DNA from 2 places in the Oceanobacillus sp. FSL W8-0428 genome. Region 2 is predicted to be linked to the other one. Evidence: a T-box and tRNA genes for the amino acid it is inferred to sense, from the RefSeq annotation. Region 2 holds a T-box; the other holds one or more tRNA genes.
What was found. A T-box is a leader RNA that pairs with one kind of tRNA and senses whether it is charged. The one in region 2 lies ahead of alaS (alanine--tRNA ligase), so its partner is inferred to be a tRNA-Ala.
Positions count from the first base shown of each region.

Region 1: it encodes a tRNA-Ala, which carries the amino acid that the T-box ahead of alaS (alanine--tRNA ligase) is inferred to sense. The anticodon was not compared.

Region 1 covers NZ_JBBORB010000001.1:1,660,597-1,673,062, forward strand. The annotation lists rRNA gene MKY30_RS07570 (16S ribosomal RNA) at 1-1,252, shown strand, start outside; tRNA gene MKY30_RS07575 (tRNA-Ile) at 1,388-1,464, shown strand; tRNA gene MKY30_RS07580 (tRNA-Ala) at 1,485-1,557, shown strand; rRNA gene MKY30_RS07585 (23S ribosomal RNA) at 1,683-4,603, shown strand; rRNA gene rrf (5S ribosomal RNA) at 4,664-4,779, shown strand; tRNA gene MKY30_RS07595 (tRNA-Asn) at 4,809-4,883, shown strand; tRNA gene MKY30_RS07600 (tRNA-Thr) at 4,887-4,959, shown strand; gene MKY30_RS07605 (glycine betaine ABC transporter substrate-binding protein) at 5,326-6,228, opposite strand; gene MKY30_RS07610 (GNAT family N-acetyltransferase) at 6,573-6,854, shown strand; gene MKY30_RS07615 (VOC family protein) at 7,033-7,428, opposite strand; gene MKY30_RS07620 (glycerol-3-phosphate responsive antiterminator) at 7,441-7,995, opposite strand; gene MKY30_RS07625 (FGGY-family carbohydrate kinase) at 8,367-9,887, shown strand; gene MKY30_RS07630 (HPr family phosphocarrier protein) at 9,940-10,170, shown strand; gene MKY30_RS07635 (HPr family phosphocarrier protein) at 10,378-10,614, shown strand; gene dhaM (dihydroxyacetone kinase phosphoryl donor subunit DhaM) at 11,112-11,507, shown strand; gene MKY30_RS07645 (dihydroxyacetone kinase subunit DhaK) at 11,602-12,466, shown strand, end outside.
Region 2 covers NZ_JBBORB010000001.1:3,725,130-3,737,595, reverse strand. The annotation lists gene greA (transcription elongation factor GreA) at 1-282, opposite strand, end outside; gene udk (uridine kinase) at 492-1,130, opposite strand; gene MKY30_RS17805 (O-methyltransferase) at 1,152-1,790, opposite strand; gene mltG (endolytic transglycosylase MltG) at 2,025-3,143, opposite strand; gene MKY30_RS17795 (DUF1292 domain-containing protein) at 3,396-3,671, opposite strand; gene ruvX (Holliday junction resolvase RuvX) at 3,671-4,096, opposite strand; gene MKY30_RS17785 (IreB family regulatory phosphoprotein) at 4,093-4,362, opposite strand; gene alaS (alanine--tRNA ligase) at 4,457-7,099, opposite strand; T-box leader at 7,561-7,766, opposite strand; gene MKY30_RS17775 (AI-2E family transporter) at 7,910-8,974, opposite strand; gene MKY30_RS17770 (hypothetical protein) at 9,021-9,209, opposite strand; gene recD2 (SF1B family DNA helicase RecD2) at 9,274-11,610, opposite strand; gene MKY30_RS17760 (tetratricopeptide repeat protein) at 11,623-12,294, opposite strand; gene mnmA (tRNA 2-thiouridine(34) synthase MnmA) at 12,310-12,466, opposite strand, start outside.

The sequences.
Region 1 (12,466 bases), 2.1 Mb from region 2:
GACCTGAGAGGGTGATCGGCCACACTGGGACTGAGACACGGCCCAGACTCCTACGGGAGGCAGCAGTAGGGAATCTTCCGCAATGGACGAAAGTCTGACGGAGCAACGCCGCGTGAGTGATGAAGGTTTTCGGATCGTAAAACTCTGTTGTCGGGGAAGAACAAGTATGATAGTAACTGATCGTACCTTGACGGTACCCGACCAGAAAGCCACGGCTAACTACGTGCCAGCAGCCGCGGTAATACGTAGGTGGCAAGCGTTGTCCGGAATTATTGGGCGTAAAGCGCTCGCAGGCGGTTCTTTAAGTCTGATGTGAAATCTTGCGGCTCAACCGTAAACGTGCATTGGAAACTGGAGGACTTGAGTGCAGAAGAGGAGAGTGGAATTCCACGTGTAGCGGTGAAATGCGTAGAGATGTGGAGGAACACCAGTGGCGAAGGCGACTCTCTGGTCTGTAACTGACGCTGAGGAGCGAAAGCGTGGGGAGCGAACAGGATTAGATACCCTGGTAGTCCACGCCGTAAACGATGAGTGCTAGGTGTTAGGGGGTTTCCGCCCCTTAGTGCTGAAGTTAACGCATTAAGCACTCCGCCTGGGGAGTACGGCCGCAAGGCTGAAACTCAAAAGAATTGACGGGGACCCGCACAAGCGGTGGAGCATGTGGTTTAATTCGAAGCAACGCGAAGAACCTTACCAGGTCTTGACATCCTTTGACCGCTCTGGAGACAGAGTTTTCCCTTCGGGGACAAAGTGACAGGTGGTGCATGGTTGTCGTCAGCTCGTGTCGTGAGATGTTGGGTTAAGTCCCGCAACGAGCGCAACCCTTGATCTTAGTTGCCAGCATTTAGTTGGGCACTCTAAGGTGACTGCCGGTGACAAACCGGAGGAAGGTGGGGATGACGTCAAATCATCATGCCCCTTATGACCTGGGCTACACACGTGCTACAATGGACGGAACAAAGGGAAGCAAGCCCGCGAGGTCAAGCAAATCCCATAAAACCGTTCTCAGTTCGGATTGTAGGCTGCAACTCGCCTACATGAAGCCGGAATCGCTAGTAATCGCGGATCAGCATGCCGCGGTGAATACGTTCCCGGGTCTTGTACACACCGCCCGTCACACCACGAGAGTTCGTAACACCCGAAGTCGGTGAGGTAACCTTTTTGGAGCCAGCCGCCGAAGGTGGGACGAATGATTGGGGTGAAGTCGTAACAAGGTAGCCGTATCGGAAGGTGCGGCTGGATCACCTCCTTTCTAAGGATTAAAAAGGAACGTCGATGAAGTTCGCCACGTCGTGTGGCAACATCGACATAACCCACATCGTGTGGGCCATCGTACTTGGTTGTTTGGTTCAGTTTTGAGAGAGTAATTCTCTTTTAAAAATTAGATGGGCCTGTAGCTCAGCCGGTTAGAGCGCACGCCTGATAAGCGTGAGGTCGGTGGTTCGAGTCCACTCAGGCCCACCATCTAAATTATATATTATTATGGGGCCTTAGCTCAGCTGGGAGAGCGCCTGCCTTGCACGCAGGAGGTCAGCGGTTCGATCCCGCTAGGCTCCATTTTGTACCTTGAAAACTAAATAAGAGTAACAACGACATCAAACTTTAGAAATAAGGCAAAAAAAGCTATTGATATAGCAACACAACTGATTACGAAGTAATCAGCAAACTTATTCCAAAACTTTAGTTAAGTGAATAAGGGCGCACGGTGGATGCCTTGGCACTAGGAGCCGATGAAGGACGGGACTAACACCGATATGCCTCGGGGAGTTGTAAGTAAACTTTGATCCGGGGATTTCCGAATGGGGGAACCCACTGTTCGTAATGGGACAGGACATCTATCTGAATACATAGGGTAGATGAGGCAGACCCGGGGAACTGAAACATCTCAGTACCTGGAGGAAGAGAAAGAAAAATCGATTTCCTGAGTAGCGGCGAGCGAAACGGAAAGAGCCCAAACCAAGAAGCTTGCTTCTTGGGGTTGTAGGACACTCCATTGGAGTTACAAAGAAATTCTTTAAACGAATCGACTTGGAAAGGTCAGCCGAAGAAGGTAACAGCCCTGTAGTTGAAAAGGAATTTCCTCCGGAGTGTATCCTGAGTACGGCGGAACACGTGGAATTCCGTCGGAATCCGGGAGGACCATCTCCCAAGGCTAAATACTACCTAGTGACCGATAGTGAACCAGTACCGTGAGGGAAAGGTGAAAAGCACCCCGGAAGGGGAGTGAAATAGAACCTGAAACCGTGTGCCTACAAGTAGTCGGAGCCCGTTAATGGGTGACGGCGTACCTTTTGTAGAATGGACCGGCGAGTTACGATTGTATGCAAGGTTAAGTGGAAGACACGGAGCCGTAGCGAAAGCGAGTCTGAATAGGGCGAATGAGTATGCGGTCGTAGACCCGAAACCGTGTGATCTACCCATGTCCAGGGTGAAGGTCAGGTAACACTGACTGGAGGCCCGAACCCACGTATGTTGAAAAATGCGGGGATGAGGTGTGGGTAGCGGTGAAATTCCAATCGAACACGGAGATAGCTGGTTCTCTCCGAAATAGCTTTAGGGCTAGCCTCAAGATCGTGAGTACTGGAGGTAGAGCACTGATTGGACTAGGGGCCCCTACCGGGTTACCGAATTCAGTCAAACTCCGAATGCCAGTTACTTCAACTTGGGAGTCAGACTATGGGTGATAAGGTTCATAGTCGAAAGGGAAACAGCCCAGACCGCCAGCTAAGGTCCCAAAGTATACGTTAAGTGGAAAAGGATGTGGCGTTGCACAGACAACCAGGATGTTGGCTTAGAAGCAGCCATCATTGAAAGAGTGCGTAATAGCTCACTGGTCGAGTGACGCTGCGCCGAAAATGTACCGGGGCTAAACGTATCACCGAAGCTGCGGATTGTTCTTACGAACAATGGTAGGAGAGCGTTCAAAGTGCAGAGAAGTCAGACCGTGAGGACTGGTGGAGCGCTTTGAAGTGAGAATGCCGGTATGAGTAGCGAAAAAAGAGTGAGAATCTCTTTCACCGAATGCCTAAGGTTTCCTGAGGAAGGCTCGTCCTCTCAGGGTTAGTCGGGACCTAAGCCGAGGCCGACAGGCGTAGGCGATGGACAACAGGTTGATATTCCTGTACCACCTCATGATTGTTTGAACAATGGGGGGACGCAGGAGGATAAGGAGTGCGCACTGATGGATGTGCGTCCAAGCATGCGAGGAAGTCAGATAGGCAAATCCGTCTGACATATTTCTGAGCTGTGATGGGGAGGGAAATATAGTACCGAAGTTCCTGATTTCACACTGCCAAGAAAAGCCTCTAGTTAGATCATAGGTGCCCGTACCGCAAACCGACACAGGTAGGCGAGGAGAGAATCCTAAGGTGAGCGGGAGAACTCTCGTTAAGGAACTCGGCAAAATGACCCCGTAACTTCGGGAGAAGGGGTGCTCACTTGTGAGTGAGCCGCAGTGAATAGGCCCAAGCGACTGTTTAGCAAAAACACAGGTCTCTGCGAAGCCGAAAGGCGAAGTATAGGGGCTGACACCTGCCCGGTGCTGGAAGGTTAAGGGGAAGAGTTAGCTCTTCGGAGCGAAGCTTTGAACCGAAGCCCCAGTAAACGGCGGCCGTAACTATAACGGTCCTAAGGTAGCGAAATTCCTTGTCGGGTAAGTTCCGACCCGCACGAAAGGTGCAACGACTTGGGCACTGTCTCAACGAGAGACCCGGTGAAATTATACTATGCGTGAAGATGCGCATTACCCGCGACAGGACGGAAAGACCCCGTGGAGCTTTACTGTAGCCTGATATGGAATGTTTGTGCAGTTTGTACAGGATAGGTGGGAGCCTTTGAAGCGTGAGCGCCAGCTTACGTGGAGGCACCCGTGGGATACCACCCTAACTGTATGACCATTCTAACCCAGGACCGTAATCCGGTTCGGAGACAGTGTCAGGCGGGCAGTTTGACTGGGGCGGTCGCCTCCTAAAAGGTAACGGAGGCGCCCAAAGGTTCCCTCAGAATGGTTGGAAATCATTCGTAGAGTGTAAAGGCAGAAGGGAGCTTGACTGCGAGACCTACAAGTCGAGCAGGGACGAAAGTCGGGCTTAGTGATCCGGTGGTTCCGCATGGAAGGGCCATCGCTCAACGGATAAAAGCTACCCCGGGGATAACAGGCTTATCTCCCCCAAGAGTTCACATCGACGGGGAGGTTTGGCACCTCGATGTCGGCTCATCGCATCCTGGGGCTGTAGTCGGTCCCAAGGGTTGGGCTGTTCGCCCATTAAAGCGGTACGCGAGCTGGGTTCAGAACGTCGTGAGACAGTTCGGTCCCTATCCGTCGTGGGCGTTGGAAGTTTGAGAGGAGCTGTCCTTAGTACGAGAGGACCGGGATGGACACACCGCTGGTGTACCAGTTGTTCCGCCAGGAGCATAGCTGGGTAGCTACGTGTGGAAAGGATAAGTGCTGAAAGCATCTAAGCATGAAGCCCCCCTCAAGATGAAACTTCCCATCACTTCAAGTGAGTAAAATCCCTCAGAGACGATGAGGTTGATAGGTCCGAGGTGGAAGCGTGGCGACACGTGCAGCTGACGGATACTAATCGATTGAGGACTTATCTAAGTTTTTTGATGTCACGTTACTCTTATTTAGTTTTCAGGGTGCAAATCCTAAATAAATAAGTCTGGTAGCGATAGCGAAGAGGTCACACCTGTTTCCATGCCGAACACAGAAGTTAAGTTCTTCAGCGCCAATGGTAGTTGGGGGCTTCCCCCTGCAAGAGTAGGACGCCGCCAGGCTTATTTTTTTACCTAAATTTAATTTGTATTCCACAGTAGCTCAGTGGTAGAGCAATCGGCTGTTAACCGATCGGTCGTAGGTTCGAATCCTACCTGTGGAGCCATTTGCTTCCATAGCTCAGCCGGTAGAGCACTTCCATGGTAAGGAAGGGGTCAGCGGTTCAAGTCCGCTTGGAAGCTTTACTAAAAACGCTGATATAAAAGGGCGTGCTTCAATTTGAAGCACGCCCTTTTATATCTATGTATCAATCCTGCCAATCAAAATAATAGTTTTAAGGAATTTTAAGGGTTTTAACTGATTTATTAAAATGGAAAATATCCACCATTTCAGCTTCATGAAGTAATCAAAGAAGAGCATTCCCATTTAGATTTGGGAATGCTCTATTAAAATTGACCACAATTAGGAATAATTAGTGTATTTAAGTGCAAATATAAGATCTTCAGGTCTTTTATATACTCAATAGCGCTCATATTATAATGATTGAACATTTGAAAAGTCTGCTTTATTTAGCATCGTGCATATTGTTTTTTATAGCTTAGAAAGTACTATTCTTTTGGTTCTAAATCTTCGAGAGAATCAATATCCATATAAGCTGGTACAGCTAAGCCGGTCTTGGCACCCTCTAAATTAGGTCCCAAATCTTCAAAATTACTTTCGTATTGCTCATATAATTCGGCATGTGTCACTGGCATCCAGACTGCTAATGACGCATCAGCGCTCCCTGTTGCTATCGATTCAAACATAATAGCTGGATCAACCTGTGTCAGTGTCACATTAAAGCCTTGTTGTTCTAGTGCAATTTTAGCAACGTTTGCTGTGAAAATGGCATCATCCCAAGGTAAAAGAGCCAGTTCTATAGAAGTTCCATCCACAGAGCTTACCCCTTCCGTCCATTCTGCAACAATATCCTGATTAGCATCTGCCCAATCTTGTGCTACTTCAGCAAAGTCCTTTTCCTGGGATTCTAATAATGCTTCTTCTAAATCTGGAAGCTCTAATTGTATACGATCAAGAACGGTATAAGCTTCAGGCATATCATTCTCCAAGCCTTCTCTTATAATCGTTGTGATCTGTTCTTCATCTCCATGAATACCCTGTGGATCATCTAAATATTTTATATCCCACTTGGCAAACATATAGTGCGGAGACCATGCACTAAAGACGATTGGTTCTTCATTGTCAATCGCATCACTTAATTGTGTTAACATTGCTCCTGCTGAAGACAGTTCCTGTTCCCAGCCGGCAAGGTTATCGTATGAAGCTAAAACTTCTTCATTTTTTTGAGTTTGTCCAGCGCCGGGTTCGGTACCAGTAATTGTATAATCCAGTTCTTCACTAATACTAGATTCAGATTGTGCGCTCTCATCATCGGAACCGCAACCTGCGACAATTAGAGATAAGGATAGACCAGCTATTATCCCCAGCCTTTTCCATGTAAAGTTCATCATATGTAAAAATATCCTCCTATTATATATTACTTTTTTAATAGCTTCATCAACTGCGGCACAACTATGATATTTATTACGAGCAAGCAAACTTAATGCTATACTTATTAGTCTTTTAACTCAAACGTTAAAACCAGTTATTTCTGTGCAAATAATTTGCTAAAACATGGTTAGACATAGTTTTCTAGAAAAGAACAGCTTTTTACTCCGATTATCTCTGTATTACACATTTTTAGCGTATTTTAGTTAAAAGCTTATGCTGTAACAGGTATGATTTGTCGGAAATACAGCAAATAGACAGGGAGAAGGTGTAAGATTTAGTATGTTGTTAATAAAAGCATTTTACTATAAATGATTTTATAAAAAGAAGTATAGGTTATGCTATCTTACATGAAGGAAAAGCAGCTTCTGCAGCAACCCCATTGAGTATAAATGACGATGATATTGAGATTGCCACACATCCTCAATATAGAAAAAAAGGTTTGGCGACTATAGCAGCCTCTGAGCTTGACTTGATAATGAATAAGTACCCAAGCCAGGATAGGTCAAATCGAGAATCCTTAGAACCAGCTAAAAAGCTGGGCTATAAATTTAAGAATAAGATCTTTTCAGACCAGGATGTATCATGAGTATTGAGGATAATGATATATACCTGTTACCAGTCAAAAGAAAGTATTATATATACAAAAAAGCAAAACCTTTAACATGTAAGGAATTGCTTTTTTATTTAGAAATTTCTATTTCCGTATTCCAGATAAATGAACATATACATGAGATTTTCTCAAAATTTATCTTAGCTAAAACATATTAAGGTGCAACCAATTCTACTTTCACTCTATCCGGATCCTCAAAATAAACAGCATAATGATTCTCTCCTCCCGCAAATGGGTGGCGGTCAGAGTATAGAATAGTAACTCCTCTTTGCTGAAGCTTTTTCGTCATTTCATCTACAAATTCCCGTGAGCTTGCATGAAAGGCTAAATGATTTAGACCGGTCCGGCATCGATGATAGGGAATGTCTAAAAACCTTTCTTCTGTCTGCACAAATACAAGATAAGTATCTTCAAGCTTCCAGCTCTGACCACCTTCCCATTTTTGGAAAGACGTGTATCCGAGTTCTCTTAAGAACCAGCCCCAAAAGGCAGTGGATTTACTCAAATCAGAAACATAAAGCTCAATATGATGGATTAAACCATGAGTCAAAAAATCTTCCCCCTATTCATTCCAGATATCTTTACAGCTTGTTGTAGCTCCAAAGAATCCTAATTTCTCTGCTTTGTCAAAGTCTTCTTTCTCACTCATAAAACCACTTAAAATATAGGGGACATCACGCGTTTGATGGAATTCTTGAAAAAACTTCATACCAAAAAGGCCCGGTCTTAGCTCAACCATATCAGCTTTTGATTCTTGGACAATTTTCAGAGCTGCATCCAATGCAATGGAATCCTCCAAAACGATACGCTGGATAGTCATTAAACCGGCAGTTTTTGCCATACTTATTTTAGAGGTCCCTTTTGCAATGATAAGGTCCACCTTGAAATGTTGTTTTAATAATTTAATTCCGATAGAATCTGCGTTAAATCCACTAAGCAATTCAAGATTAACAATTACTTTTTTATTTGCCTGATGACATAAATCAACTAAATTTTTCAAATTACCAATATGTGCATTTGTAAGAGCAATATACTTATGTGGGCTTTTTAATGCATCAGAAAGATATTTTAAATCTTTAACAGAAGGTATAACTTCTAATGATTGATAAGTGCTCATAAAAGTTTATCCAACTCCAATCCTGCTTCAGTACTATAATGTTATAGAATACCTGTGACAATGTCAAAAATTTAAATGAAATAAAAATTTATATCGAAATATACCATTATTTTGTTGGAGGAAATTTACATCTGATAATAATTTTTGTTTTCTGACAAATTTAATGACGTATATCTTGACAGATAGATTATGTCTCATGTAATATAAATTTAAATAAAGTGTAAGCACTTTCTTTTACAACAAAATATATTGAAGTTGAATAGTGAGATGAATTCAGCTAAAGACCCACATCTTGTCAGGCGGTATTATAGTGGGGTCTTTAGCTTTTTTATTTTTAAATTGTAAGGGTTTTCAAAAGGGGGAGAAAAAGAATGTATTTAATTGGTATTGATGCGGGAAATACATCTATTAAGACAAATCTTTTTGATACAAAGGGGAAGGTTATTGCTTCATATGCAACGAGCAGTATGCGTTTACGACCACGGGGGAAAGGCTTTGAAGAGTTTGATGTAGATGCTTTAGGTGATTCTACTTATGAAAGTATTAGAGAAACAATTAAACAGGCCAACATAAATCCTGCTGAGATTAAAGGTGTCGGGATTACATCTTTTGGAAATGGTCTAGTAGTTCTAGATAAAGATGGAAGTACGATAGCACCGGGCGCTTTCTCACAGGATTACCGTGCAACGGACATTGTTGAACAGATGATAGCAGAAGGCAAAGCAGCTCAGGTTAATAAAATTACAAAGGCCTCTTTATTTGCTGGACAGCCTGGTCCATTATTAAGATGGTTTAAAGATAATGAACCACATGTTTATAGTAAAATAGGAACTATCCTTATGTTTAAAGACTATCTTGTTTATAAACTGACCAATCAATTTGCTGCAGATGCTAATAACTTCGGGGGATCCAATTTATTAAATATGGAAACACTAGATTACTCTAAAGAGTTGATGGATATTTTTGGTGTTCCTGAAATGTACGAAGTATTACCAAGGTTAGCAAAGAAGCCGGAAGAAATTATTGGAGAAGTAACCGATGAAGCAGCAGCAAAAACGGGTCTGTTAGCCGGTACCCCTGTTGCTGCTGGTATGATGGATGTATTTGCTTCTCTTGTCGGAGCTGGTGCTACGGATGAGGGGACATTTACTGCTGTAGCAGGAACATGGTCCATTAACCTGGCACATACCGACAAAATGGTAGAGGGGGCTTCAGCAATCATGCCTTACTTAAATAGTGAAGAATACCTGGTCGGTTCCTGGTCAGGTGCATCAGGTGCAAATTATGAGTGGTTTACCAGAATTCTTGGCGGGAATGCAAAATTAGAAGCACAGGAAAGAGGTATTTCTTATTATGAGGTGCTTGATGAGCTGATCGATCTTGTTCCCATTGAAAGAACAAAAGTTATCTATCACCCATTCGTGGCGCAGCCAAGTCTGCATACAGAAGCAAAAGCAAACTTCTTTAATGTTGATCAGAACACGACGTATGCTGAATTTGCTTATGCAGTAGCAGAAGGAGTGTCCTTCGTGCATAAGTACCATATCGATATTTTACGCAATGCAGGTATTAAAGCAGATAAATTACGATTAACTGGAGGTATTGCACGCAGTAAAGTATGGGCTAGGATATTTGCTAATGTACTTGAGCTGCCTATTGAAGTAGTAGATTGTGAGGAGGTCGGCGCATTAGGAGCTGCTATTGTTGCGGGTGTAGCAACAGGCGTTTACGAAAGCTATGAGGATGCTTTTGCAAATGCAGTTAATGTTCTTCCTGCTGTTAATCCAGATGCTTCAACCTATCCTTTATATGAAGCGCGTTATAAAGAGTGGTATACATTAACTGAAATTATGAAATTATACTGGGATAAAAAACGTGACAACGAAATTTAAGTAAACTATTAGAAAAAATATAAAAATATCCATTTTATAAAGGAGGATGACAATGGTTGAACGCACTGTAAAGCTGGAGAAGATTAATGATGTAAAAGAATTTGTAGAGACGATGACAAAATTTGATTATCAGGTGGATATTATCTCCGGCAGATATGTAATGAATGCAAAATCTATACTGGGAATATTTAGTTTGGATCTTACACAGCCTTTAACATTAAAGATACATGCTGATGAATGTGATGATTTATTGGCAGCAATTAAACCGTATTTAGTTGATTAATAAAATGAAATAATAGCAGCTATTAAAAGAATCAATATTACTTGTGTATCTGGTGTTTTGAAAAGTTTACAAAGTACTAGAGGAATGAGAAAATAAAGATAACTATTGTCCAAGTATGATAGCAAGGATACATAGTTTGGACACAATAATAGCTGCTCCTGTAAGCTATGATAAAGGAGGCAACAGGAGGTATAAAGGAGGAATTTGATGGTTGAGCGTTATGTCAGCTTAGAAAAGATTAATGATGTAAAGGATTTTGTAGAAATTGTATCACGTTATGATTATAAGGTAGATATTATTTCAGATACGTATGTATTGAGTGCTAAATCAATCATGGGTATATTTAGCCTGGACTTGACGAAGCCACTAAAGTTAAGAATCCATGCAGACAGCTGTGATGATTTATTAGCAGATATTGCACCTTATCTCAGTGAACAGATATAAAGCAAAGCAATGAATAAGGATGTTCATCAGCAGTTATCAGAATAAAATAAAGAGATGCGTCACCCTGCAAAGAAGACTTGCATTATTATTCGGCTAATGTCGATCCTCTCTCAAAGGACGGGGCGCAATCTCTATGTTTTTGGTGTACATGACATTACGGTGCAGATATTGTGACAAATATTTTCGGTGGAGCGAGTAACCGCACAGCGCCAGTCTTGGCACTAATTCTGGGATGGAACATTCTCAATCTGTAAAGACGTTTTGCTTTTCGAATTTTCTTGGCTGCAATAATGCAGTAAATGCAAAGATATTCTTAGTAAATCGAATTGAAATAAAAACAAATAAAAAAATATGCAGATTTCGAAAAAAAGTGATATGATATTACTATAAATATATGTTCAAAAAACTTGGATAAACAAAAGACTTTTTGCCGGGTATTTTGAATAGCTGTAAATGTTAAGTATAAGTTTATCACTTTGATAAAGGAGAAATAAACGATGGCAAATAACGCTCAATCATCCGTAGGTATTGTTTTGGTATCACACAGTCAAAAGGTAACAGAAGGATTGAAGGATCTTATCCTCGAGATGAATGGTGATAATGTAAACGTTCACTCGGCCGGAGGTACAGATGATGGCCGTCTGGGAACCAGCGCTACAATCATCATGAGTAAAATTGAGGAGCTTCAGGATTGTGAAAACATCTTGGTTTTCTATGATATGGGAAGTGCGTTGTTAAGCGCAGAGACTGCAATTGATTTATTAGATGAAGATTTACAGGCAAAATGTAAAATTGTAGAAGGACCAATTGTAGAAGGCGCGTTTGTTGCTTCTGTACAATCAACCATTACAAATGATATTGACGCAATTATTGAAGAAGTGTCCAAGCTGTAACAGCTTGCCTTCTTATACGCCATACTGAAAGGGTTTTCAATTCGTTTTGAAATAGGTTATAAAAATATATATCTAGGAATTGGAGGAAAATAAAATGAAACGTTTAGTCAATGATGGTTATGAGGTTGTTGAGGAGCTGCTGGAAGGGTTTACTAAAGCAAATAGTGATTATGTAGAGCTATTAGAACATGATAAACGTGTTGTTGTCAGCAAGAAACGCGGTGATAAAAGCAAAGTAGGAATTATCATTGGCGGTGGATCAGGACACGAGCCATTGTTCATTAACTATGTAGGTGAAAACTTTGCAGACGCTTCTGTAGTCGGTAACGTAAATACTTCTCCCTCTCCAGAGCCTTGCTACAATGCTGTAAAAGCAGTAGATACTGGAAAAGGCTGCCTTTACATGTACGGTAACTATGCCGGTGACGTGATGAATTTTGATATGGGTGCTGAAATGGCTGCTGATGAAGGCATTCAGGTAGAAACAGTAACAATAACGGATGATGTATATTCTTCTGAAAATATAGAAGACCGCCGTGGTGTTGCCGGCGATATCTTTGTATTTAAAGCTGCAGCTGCCGCGGCTGCAAAAGGATTAGAACTTCCAGAGGTAAAGGCTGCAGCTGAAAAGGCAAATGCTGCTACCAGATCAATGGGGGTTGCATTATCCTCTTGTACATTACCTGCTACTGGTAAAAATATCTTTGAAATGGAAGAAGGAGATATGGAAATCGGTATGGGTATCCATGGTGAGCCTGGAGTAAGAAGAGATAAGATTCGTCCCGCTGACGAAGTGGTTGATGAACTTTTAGGATATATTTTAGAAGACCACAGCTTAGACAGCGGCGATGAAACTTATGTGCTTGTTAACGGACTTGGCGGATTGCCGTTAATGGATCAATATATCGTATATCGCCGTGTAGAGCAAGTATTAAGTGAAAAAGGCATTAAAGTTTATA
Region 2 (12,466 bases):
AACTGATTTACCCAATGAAACAACATCTGGGTTTTCATTATCATTCTCGATAATTACTGCATTGCGGATCATTTTTTCTACTTGTGTAATACGCTGTTCTACAAATGCCTGTTCATCTTTAGCAGCATCATATTCAGAGTTCTCAGACAGGTCTCCAAAATCACGAGCCACTTTTATTCTTTCAACGACCTCTTGCCGACGGTCTGTTTTTAAATAATGTAGTTCTTCCTCTAACTTATCTTTCCCCTCTTGTGTCATGTAAAAGCTTTTTTCTGCAGCCATTTTCTATACACTCCTTCTCGTATCATTTCTTTTCAGGGATAAACGCAGCATATTTTTGACTCAAAACTGATTTTAAAAACTAACCTGCCGCTTATTTCCCATGTATATAAATTAATTAATAAAATTGGCTATATAGCTTATGTGCTAATTCTTGAAAATATACTAATCAATACTATGGCAGATATTACCTAAAATATCAAGAAAAATAATTACCTATTTGAATTCTTTATTAAGATATTTTCTATTTTAGATGCCATAATATCTACTGCAACATGGTTTTCTCCGCCTTCTGGAATGATTAAATCTGCATATCTTTTCGACGGCTCAATAAATTGCATATGAGCCGGACGAACCACTTGAATATATTGATCAATTACTGATTCTAACGTTCTGCCGCGCTCTTTAATATCTCTTAACAGGCGACGGACAATTCGTAAATCAGCATCTGTATCAACAAATACTTTTATATCCATTAAATCAACCAGATTGACATCTTCCAAAATCAATATTCCTTCAACAATTATTACTTCTTTCGGTTCAACATGAATCGTTTCTTTTGAACGGTTATGGACTTTATAATCATAAACCGGCTTTTCTATAGGTTTATATTCCAGCAATTGTTGCAGATGCTCTACTAATAAATTATTGTCAAACGCTAATGGATGGTCATAATTTGTTTTCAACCTTTCCTCAAATGGGAGATGCGACTGATCCTTATAGTATGCATCCTGTTCAATAACTAGTATTGACGTCTCTTTAAAACGGTTGCAGATAGATTTTGTTACTGAAGTTTTTCCACTCCCGCTCCCGCCGGCTACGCCTATTACAATGGGTTTATCTTTTTCCATGCTATTATCTCCTTACATTTCTCATCTCTTATAGCTAATGGAAACACCATCATCAATCGGTATAATAGACGTATGATAATCTGGATGATTCATTAGCATTTCATTGTACGCTTTTAATTTTCGTACTAAAGTTTTATATTTTTTAGGCGCTTCTCCACCTGAATAAACCATCCCGCGAAATAATACATTATCTGTAATTAATATACCGCCAGAAATGAGCATTCTATCTGCCAAGTCAAAATAAGATTGGTATTGCCCTTTCGCAGCATCGATAAAAATAACATCGAACTGTTTCTTCTTTTCAGCTAAATCCTGCATGACATCAGCAGCATCACCTAAGATTACGTCGACCTTGCTATTACGCTTCTGCTTTTGAATATTTGTAATAGCTTCATAATAACGTTTCTTATCTTTTTCAACGGTAATAATTTTAGCATCTGGTGCTCCCTCTAACATTCGCAATGCAGAGTAGCCAATTGCTGTACCTACCTCTAAAATAGATTCAGGCTGCTGCATGGTTAAAACAAGATTAATCATATGCATGCTGTTTCGATGAATGATTGGAACATGATTTATTTCTGCATATTTTTCAAGCGCTTTTGCAGAATCCGGTGAAGCAGGCAGCAAGTTTTCCAGGTAATTTTCTATTTTTTTATCCATTTCATCATTTCCTTTAAGTTGCAAAGCATTAAATTTATTCTATATGTGCTTATTCATGGTCAAAAAAAGCACATTCATTTTCCCGCACAGAGAGTGTGCTGATCCTCAGCATTCCCATAAATTCTATACTTTCCTAATCTGTAAAAAAGAAAACGGAACATGGGGAAATTCTCCATAAGTCCGTTTAAGGGTTGTTCAAGCTGACACTTCTAATCATCTATTTGAACACACTCTTTAATTTATATATTTTTCCCGGTTCTTAACATGTTCGTCAAACGTTTCAGCAAAGTGAATATTTCCATCTTCATCATGTAAGAAAAACAGGTAATCTGAATCTTCTGGAGACACCACTGCTTTCAAAGAGTTTTCCGCAAAATTCGATATTGGGCCTATTGGTAAACCATCAACTACATATGTGTTATATGGTGACTCTACCTCTAAATCCTCAAAGGTAACAACAGCTTGATGTTCACCTTTTGCATATAATACGGTTGGATCAGTCTGCAGCTGTATACCTTCATCCAAACGATTATAGAATACACCGGCAATTTGCGGCCGCTCCTCTTCATGGGCAGTTTCCTTCTCCACAACCGATGCAAATGTTATCGCTTCGTGCGGTGTTAAATCCCGCTCTGCAATTTCACCTTCATATTGCTGGAAAATAGAATTTGTTTGTTCGACCATACGATCTATTATCGATTCAATGGTTGGTTCTTCTTCATAAAAATCGTATGTCGAAGCAAACATATACCCTTCTAAAGGAGTACGAATTTCGTCATCTAAAATATCCTCCGTTAATAAGGAAGGATATTTTCCCATTAATTCTTCAATAAAATCAGGGTCATTAGCAACCTCTAAGAAATCTTCCTTGGAAAAATCAAGCTGCTTACTGTATATCTCAGCAATTTGATCAACTGTCAATCCTTCAGGAATTGTTACAGTATGTACAGCATCAACAATAACTCTTCCATGCTGCAATGATTCAATAATTTCATCCATATTCATCGCTGTATTAAAAGTATAGTTTCCAGCTTGGAATTCGTTCACATTATTAAATTTTGTATAGAAACGGAACACACGTGCATCTTTTATAATTCCATTTTCTTCAAGAATACCAGCTATCGTTGAGCTGGAAGATCCTATCGGAATTTCCACTTCTACCTGGGTTGAGTTATCTTCGTCAACGGGCTCCAATGCCGAATTAATATATATATATCCTGAGATACCGCCGATTATTATAATAAGAGTAAAACACACAATAATAATTGCTACAATTTTTCTAACTTTAGATGCTTCTTCTCCTCTTTTTATAAGATTCTTCTGGAATCCATTATGTTTGTCATCTTTTGACACCATGTACCCCCCTTTCATCCGCTTTATTATACTAAATCCATATAAAATTATCCAATATTCCTGTTATTTTATTTCATACTTCTTTATTTTAAACAGAAATTTTTATTTTCATAAGGAATTTTGGAGAAAAATATATTTTTTGCAGACATAGAAAGGTTAATATTATTTAAAGCCAGACTTGTAAAAAAATAAAGACATCGTAAAAGAAAGCTGATGTCACAAAACGTGAACATCAGCTTTCTTATCTTTTTTTTACTCTTCTTCTTCTGCTAATGTGTTTAACATTTCCTCTACCATATTCCATTCATCGTCAGATTCAATAGGGTATAATGTGTAATCTTCATTTTCCTGTTCCTCATAGCGGAATGCATACACCTCTACCTCTTCATCCTCTGCCTGTTCAGCAGGTACGACAGCTATATAAGATTGTTCAGTTTCATCCACATCGAATGTGAAGAGTACTTCGAAAAGATGCTCATCACCGTTTTCATCTGGGATAATAATTCGTTCTTTTTCCTCTAACGCCATTAAATAACGCCTCCTTTTGAATCAAGATAACCCTGCAAAATCATTGTAGCTGCCATCTTATCAATTACTTTTTTTCTTTTTTTCCGGCTCATGTCTGCTTCTAAAAGAACACGTTCAGCCGCCATTGTCGTTAAACGCTCGTCCCATAATACAACAGGTAAATTATATTTTTCTTCCAAATAAGCAGCATAACGCTCTGAAGCTTCGCCTCTTTCGCCAATCGAACCGTTCATGTTTTTAGGCAGACCAACAACAACCCGGGATACTTCACTATCCTCTATAATGGTTTGAAGTTCTTTATCCGCAGAACTGAACTCGTTCTCATCCCAATAAATAGTGGTTAGTCCTTGTGCTGTCCAGCCAAGAGCGTCACTAATTGCAACACCTATTGTTTTTGAACCTACGTCTAAACCTATTACTTTCATGAATTCTCCTTATTCTGTTCTAGATAAAACTTTACAAGTTCTTCAATAACTTCATCCCGTTCAACTTTACGAATCAAATTACGAGCATCATTATACCTAGGAATATAAGCAGGGTCACCCGATAATAAATAACCGACAATCTGATTTATCGGATTGTATCCTTTTTCCTGTAATGATTCATGAACAGTCAATAAAATTTTTTTAATGTCCTGGTCAAATGGTTCTTCGGAAAAGTTGAATTTCATTGTTTTATCAATTGAACTCATAATGACACCTCGTCCTTCGTTAACCTTCTTCATCTATTCTAACATGTTTATCTCTATCATTATACTTATTTACAAGAAAACATACAACCAATGATTAGGCATTTGTCGCTTCTGTTACATAACTTAAAGCACTTTGTAATGCTTCTGTAACCTTAGATGGGTCTTTACCCCCAGCTTGTGCCATATCTGGACGGCCGCCGCCGCCGCCGCCACAAATTGTTGCAGCCTGTTTTACCAGGTTACCGGCATGAAGGTTTTGTTTCATCAAATCTTTTGTTACCCCTGCAACAAGCTGTACTTTATTATTATGCACAGCTGCAAGCAGAATTACACCTGATTCTATTTTTTGTTTTAATTCATCTACCATCGAACGTAATTGATTCATATCTTTCACATCAACTTGTTTAGCTAATACTTTTACATTATTTACCTCTTTTATTTCATCTAAAATAGAAGATGCCTCTAAATTAGATAATTTAGCTTGTAAAGAATCTACATGCTTTTGTGTCTCTTTTAATTCCAATTGTAACGAAGACACTTTTTGAGGAATTTGTTCATCTTTTGCTTTTAATAATGCGCCAGACTGCTTCAACAGTTCAATCTTGTTGTTTAAATAGTTATATGCTTCTTTGCTTGTTACAGCTTCAATCCTTCTTGTTCCTGCACCTATACCGCTTTCTGATACAATTTTAAACAATCCGATTTCTGCTGTATTACCAACGTGACATCCGCCGCATAATTCAATACTGTAATCGCCGATTTGAACAACACGGACAATATCTCCGTATTTTTCCCCAAACAACGCCATCGCACCCATTGCTTTAGCTTCTTCAATTCCTTTGGTTTCAATGAAAACCGGCAATGAATCCCATATTTTTTGATTCACAATTTTTTCGATTTTTTCCAGTTCCTCGTCGGTTACACTGCTGAAATGAGAAAAATCAAACCGGAGACGGTTAGGCTGATTTAAAGAACCTGACTGATTAACATGTGAACCGAGTACATCTTTTAATGCCTGATGCAGTAAATGTGTAGCTGTATGATTTTTAATGACATTTGTACGGAACTCCCGTTCAACGACAGCTTTTACTTCCTCAGAAACGGAGAATATGCCTTTCTTTACTTCTATCCGATGAATATGTTGGCCGTTTGGTGTTTTTTGTACATCTATAACTGCAGCAAGAGAATTCTCTGTCTGAATCGTACCAATATCAGCAACTTGACCGCCACTTTCAGCATAGAATGGTGTTTCTTTCAACAGAATAAATGCTTCCTGTCCAGCAGCTGCTGATTCCACAACTTCTTTCTCCTGAATAATTGCTTGAATAACTGTTGTTCTTTCCAGCTCAGAATATCCAATAAACTTGCTTTCTACATCAATAGTTGAAAAGACTGTATCCTGAACCTGCATGGAGTCAATTTTTTGACGTGCATTTCTTGCTCTTTCACGCTGAAGCTTCATTTCATTTTCAAAGCCTTCCTGATTCACTGTAAATCCAAGCTTTTCAACATATTCTTCTGTTAATTCCTTTGGAAAACCATAGGTATCATATAAACGGAATACTTCTTCTCCAGGAAATATACTGCTTCCTTTTTCTTTTTCCGTCTCAATGAGCTTCGTCAGGATTTCTAAACCGTCATTTAACGTTTCATGGAAACGTTCTTCCTCTACTTTAATAATTTTTTGAATGTAGTCTGTTTCTTTTACAACCTCTGGGTAGAAATCCTTCATGATTTCAGCTACTACCGGAACCAGGCGGTACATAAAAGCTTCATGAATATTAATATCCTTCGCAAAACGTATAGCACGGCGAATCAGTCGGCGCAAAACATAACCTCTGCCTTCATTAGACGGCATCGCACCATCTCCAATTGCAAAGCTGACTGTCCTGATATGGTCAGCAATGACTTTAAATGCGGTATCAGCCGCTTCATTTTCTCCATATTTGCTGTCTGCGATCAATTCCGTTGCCTGGATAATCGGCATAAATAAATCCGTTTCATAGTTTGTAGGCACATCTTGAATAATGGAAGTTAATCGTTCCAGGCCCATCCCTGTATCAATATTTTTCTTAGGAAGTGGCGTATACGTATCATCCGGGTTATGGTTAAACTGAGAAAATACCAGATTCCAGACCTCTAAATATCTGCTGTTTTCACCGCCTGGATAAAGCTCTGGATCAGCAGGGTCATTTCCATAGCTTTCTCCTCTGTCATAGAAGATCTCTGTGTTTGGTCCACTTGGTCCTTCTCCAATATCCCAGAAATTCTCTTCTAATCGAATAATGCGTTCTTTTGGCAGACCTATTTTTGTAAGCCAAAGATCATAAGCTTCATCATCTTCCGGATGAACAGTAACAGATAATTTCTCTGAATCAAAGCCAATCCACTTTTCATCCGTTAGAAACTCCCATGCCCACTCAATCGCTTCTTCCTTAAAATAATCACCAATTGAGAAATTACCCAGCATCTCAAAAAATGTATGATGACGAGCTGTAAAACCAACATTCTCAATATCATTTGTCCGTATAGCTTTTTGAGCATTCACTATTCTTGGATTATCAGGAATGATCCGGCCATCAAAATATTTTTTTAATGTCGCCACACCGCTATTAATCCATAACAGCGTAGGGTCATCATGAGGTACTAAAGAAGCACTGGGCTCTACCTGATGCCCCTTCTCTTTAAAAAAGTCAATAAACATTTGCCGAATTTCTGCAGAACTCAATGATTTCATTATATTTTTCCTCCTTTTTAGAAAAGCGCAAGCCGCGCCCGTTAAAAAACGTAGAGATTACGCCCCCCGGTCTTTTGGGGGTGGTTTTCCTTTACTTAGGAGATAAAGGAAACATGCCCCTTTAGGGGTATGCCGACGTTAGGCTTCAGCCTGCTTTTAGTCGGTCTTCCTTCACTTTAAACCGATATTGACTTTCACCCGCAAGGCATAAGTGCGGCGGTTTTGATGGGACGAGTAATCGCAGTCCCAGTCCCGACTTTACCTATGTCTACGCCTGGCGGCTTGACAATCGCTAAGTCTTCTTTTCACCCTCCCGGGCATAAGTGCGACTTTACCTCTGTCTACGCCTGGCGGCTTGACAATCGCTAAGTCTTCTTTATCGTAGGGCGTGACGTGAAATCTCTAAAGTTTGGTGCTCGGAGCTAGACAGTACAAAACAAAAAATCTCCTCTCTGCATCATTGCAGGGACGAGATTTCGCGGTACCACCCTTATTATGAACAAATTATATGTTCATCACTTTATTCATTATAACGGTATGATACCGACGGGGATTAGCCGTACTCCAATGCAGCTTTCCATAACAATATAATTAGGAGTCCTTTCAGCCGGGGGATTCCCTCTCTTGAAATATCATGTCATGTACTTAACATCTTCAACGTGATTTGCGTGATTATTTTTTGTTGTTTGTGTGATTATAGCGTTATTATATTGATTTTTCTGCTGTATGTCAATTTTTCTTCTTTGCAATCAAATTCTTAGTGTAGAAGTCATACTGCCAGTTACACTGTGGATAAGCATGTGTTTCAGCTTAACCGGCTTTTGAAATTTGATATTGCTGAATCAGTACTTTTAACATTGTAAAAACAGGAACAGAAATTACCATGCCTATTACACCGGCAAGCTGTCCACCCAATAACAAGGCAAAAATGATACCGATTGGATGAATTTTCACTGTTTTCCCCATAATGTACGGAGATAATAGATTGCTTTCGATCAATTGAATCACAAAGATAATTATAATAACGAATAACGCTTTTTCCGGCTGTACCATATAAGCAACTGTTACGACTGGAATGGCCCCGATAATAGGCCCGAAATAGGGAATGATGTTCACGATTGCCAGAATAATTCCCAACAATAAAGCGTATGGTAAATCTAACCAAATCCAGCATAGGGTAGAGATAACACCAACTGCTGCACTGATAATGAACTGCCCACGAATATAGCCGCCCAGCCCCTTACTTATTTCCCTGCATACATTTCCAGTTTCATTCCGATATTTATAAGGAATAAAACGTAATAGAAATGATTTAATAAAAGGATAGTCCTTTAAGAAATAAAATACTAGAACAGGAATTATGGTCAAGAGTATGACAGCGTCCATCATTCCATTAAATCCACCGATGATTTTCCCTGAAAAATTGTTCATCGTGTTCTCTAAGGATTGAATGAATATATCCATCCTGTCATGTACTGTCTCCGGCAGGAAAGAAGTAGAAGTGTACATTTTATTTAACCCGTTCTGATACAGCTCAATAAATTCAGGGAAATTACGGCTCATTTCCTTCATCTGCTCCACCATTAATGGATAAGCACGATAGATAGCATAGCCGGCACCTCCAAAAAAAAGGACATAAATAATTAGCACTGCTATGCCGCGATGAATACGGTACCTATGCAGCCATTCAATCAATGGATGCAGCAGGAAAGCCAAAATCCCCGCAATTAAAAAAGGAAGCAACAACTTACCAATAAAGGAAAAAAATGCTCCATAATAGGGTTTTGTAATCGCTAAAAAATATAAAAGAATAAAGGAAAGGATAGCAATTACTAAGTAATAGACAACTTGCTTCGCTTTTATTTTTTTCCACATAAGAATCACTCCCAGTCCATGGTAGTGTAACCAAGAGGCTGGGAGTTTATAATAAACTTCTCTCTTCTTTTGAAAATAAATCATCTAATGAACTGAGCGTCCCGTCCGCTTCTATCTGATGGATGTGTAATTCCTTTCCAGACACAGTTAATTCAATGGAGCACACCCAGCAGTAATAGCTTGTAGGACTTAATTTTCCAATTTGTTTTTCCCGGCAATTTGGACATTCCAGCATACTTCTTCATTCCTTTTCTGCTAAATCAGTCCAAGTATTGCCCTAAACAGAATTTTTTATACACTTAATCCATAAAATCATATGGAGATAATTCTTCTTCCGGTATATCTTCTACAGCTTCATATTCCTTATTCTCTGCTTTTTGATTGGCTAACTGAATATTTAACATTTCCTGCAATGAAGTATACCTCCGATTCGTATCTTCTGTTTGCACACCTTTAATAAAAGCCTCTTTTTCGCCACAGATAATCAAAGACTCTTTTCCCCTGGTAATTGCTGTATATAAAAGATTTTTTCGCAGCATACGATGATGTGAATAAACAACGGGAAGAATGACAATTGGAAATTCGCTCCCCTGCGACTTATGAATGGAGATACAGAATGCATGAGTAAAGTTATGATAATCTTTCCGGATAAAGACAACTTCTTTATCTTCAAAAGCAATCACTATCTGCTCTTCATTATCGACATTTTCTTCTGCTTTAAAAATGGCAACAATTTCTCCAATATCTCCATTATATATGCCGTCTTCCGGCTGGTTAATTAACTGGATCACACGATCGCCGACACGATAAACAACGTCTTGAAAAGCAATCTCCCGTTTCTTCTCTCCGGGGGGATTAATTAACTGCTGTAATGCTTCATTAATCGCATGAATTCCGGCCTGCGAACGATACATTGGCGAGAGAACCTGGATAGAAGCAGGGTCAAGACCTTTTTTCTCTGCTTTATCAATAATGGATGTCAATACATCGACCATCTGATAATCACGACAAGAAATAAAGCTGAAATCCCGTGCATTTTCCAAAGAATTTTCATTACAGCTGGCATGTTTAATTTCATGGGCAAGCTGAATAATCTTAGAACCTTCTTTTTGACGATATACATCCCTTAAAGAGATGACAGGCAAAACTTCGCTTTTCATTAAATCTGTTAAAACCTGGCCTGGTCCAACTGATGGAAGCTGGTCTTCATCTCCAACCAGGATAATTTGCATTGTATCTGGAATGGCTTTAAACAGATTATTTGCCAGCCATGTATCTACCATGGAAAATTCATCCACTATAAGCAGCCTTCCTGATAATGGCTCATGCTCATCTTTTTCAAAATTACCCATGCCATTCCAGCCAAGCAGCCGGTGAATTGTGACTGCCGGCAAACCGGTAGATTCCGACATCCGTTTGGCTGCCCGGCCTGTAGGAGCTGTTAAAATAAATGGAAAACTGTCTTTATTTTTATAATCCGATAGATTTAAAGAAAGCTCATGAATCTTCGCAAAAGCCTGGATGATACCAGTTATAACTGTTGTTTTTCCAGTCCCCGGCCCGCCTGTTAAAATCATAATTTTAGAATGAATCGCCTGGACAATAGCATCAAATTGCTCTTTTCCATAGCTTAATGACTCTTCTTCTTCAATATCGCCGGTTATTTTCAACAGCTCTGCTAAAGGCACCTCATCTTCTATAGGTTTTGTCAGTATTTTTTTCAGACTTGCTGTAAAGTTGTCCTCTGCGTAATATAATGAAGGCAGATATACTCTTTCATCGATCATGATGATTTTTTTCTCCGTATTCAGCTGCATCATAACATCAGAGACAGAGCTTTTATCCGAATGGGGAAGATGAAGTAAGTAAATAATTTCCTGCACACATTTTTCAAATGGAAGATAAACATGCCCTGCTTGTATACTTTGCTGCAGGACATAGATTACCCCAGCACCGATACGGCTTTCATGTGTATGAGAAATACCTTGCTGGGAAGCTATCTGGTCTGCCATTTTAAAGCCAAAGCCTTCAATATCAAACACAAATTGATACGGATCTTTTCCAAGAACCTCCATGGCGTTATCACGATAGGTCTGATAAATTACCTGGGCCATCTTCAGTCCAATTCCGTAGCCTGATAATTGAACAGCAACCCGCTCAAAGCCTTGGTTTTCTCTTAAACGATCTGACAAACGTTTTCCTGTTTCCTTTGATAATCCAGAAATCCCATCTAAAACAGAAGGGTTATCCATAATTTTAGAAACAGCCTTTTCTCCCAGCTCCTCCACTATCTTTAGTGCACTTTTTTTCCCGACACCGTAGAATAAATCGCTGGATAGGTATTGAACAAGTCCATCCTTTGTTGTCGGCAAAATAGTTTCATAGGACTGAACTTTTAATTGTGATCCGTAGCGGGGATGCTTTTCCAGCGCTCCATAAAAACGATAGGCTGTCTGCTCCTGAAGCTGATCAAAATAACCTTTTACAATGATTTCTTTATCTTCATAGTCAAGGTTTGTCTTTGTGATTTTAATTAGGACGATAGAAAAATGCTCTGCTTCGTTACGAAAAATAGTATTTAATACGCTCCCCGTTACAAAAGGCAGTGCTTCCTTTGCTTCTACCTGGTTTTCCATGCTGATTACCCCTTATTTATCATCAAATTGCTCCATATACTGTAACGCAATTTCCTTTCCGTTTGCAGCCAGCACATGATCAGACTGTAATTCAAGTGCTTTTTCAAAATGGTTTAAGGCTTGTTCTGTTTTTTCATGGAATAATGCAATCACGCCCAGATTATAATAAGCATCGCTGTGCTCGCTATTTAATTCAAGTACTTTTTCAAATGTTTTTTGGGCTTCATCTAAAATTTCTCCCTGTGCAAGAGAGAGTCCGTATTGAAATAGATAACTTTCGTCCTGTGAATCAAGTTCTGTCGCCCGTAGCAAATATGGCAGAGACAGCTTCCATTGTTCCTGGTTTCGGAAGCACATACCCAGCATGAAGTAAGCATCTGCTTCTTCAAGTCCCAATTCAATTGCTTTTAGAAAGCTTTGTTGTGCTTTCCCAAAGTCTTCCTGATCAAAATAAAGATTACCTAAACCATAGTATGCTGTTGCAGCTTTTTCATCCAATTCAATAGCACGCTTCAAAAAACGTTCTGCCCGTTCCATTTCATTCAGCTGCATTAAAAGATTGCCGAAATTAATATATCCCAATGGGTCATTTGGAGATTCTTCAATTACCTCATTAAACAGCTTTGCTGCTTCTTCATACTTTTTTTCATTTAGCAGTGTAATTGCCTGCTGATTCTTATCCATTCATAAACCACCCTGCTAGCCTACATATTGTAATGCTTTATTGTCTTTTATAATTTCATCGATTGTTCCGCCGCCAAGGCATATATCCCCTTGATAAAATACAACAGCTTGTCCTGGTGTAATTGCCCGCTGGCTGTCTTTAAATACAACATATGCTTTATTATTTTTTACA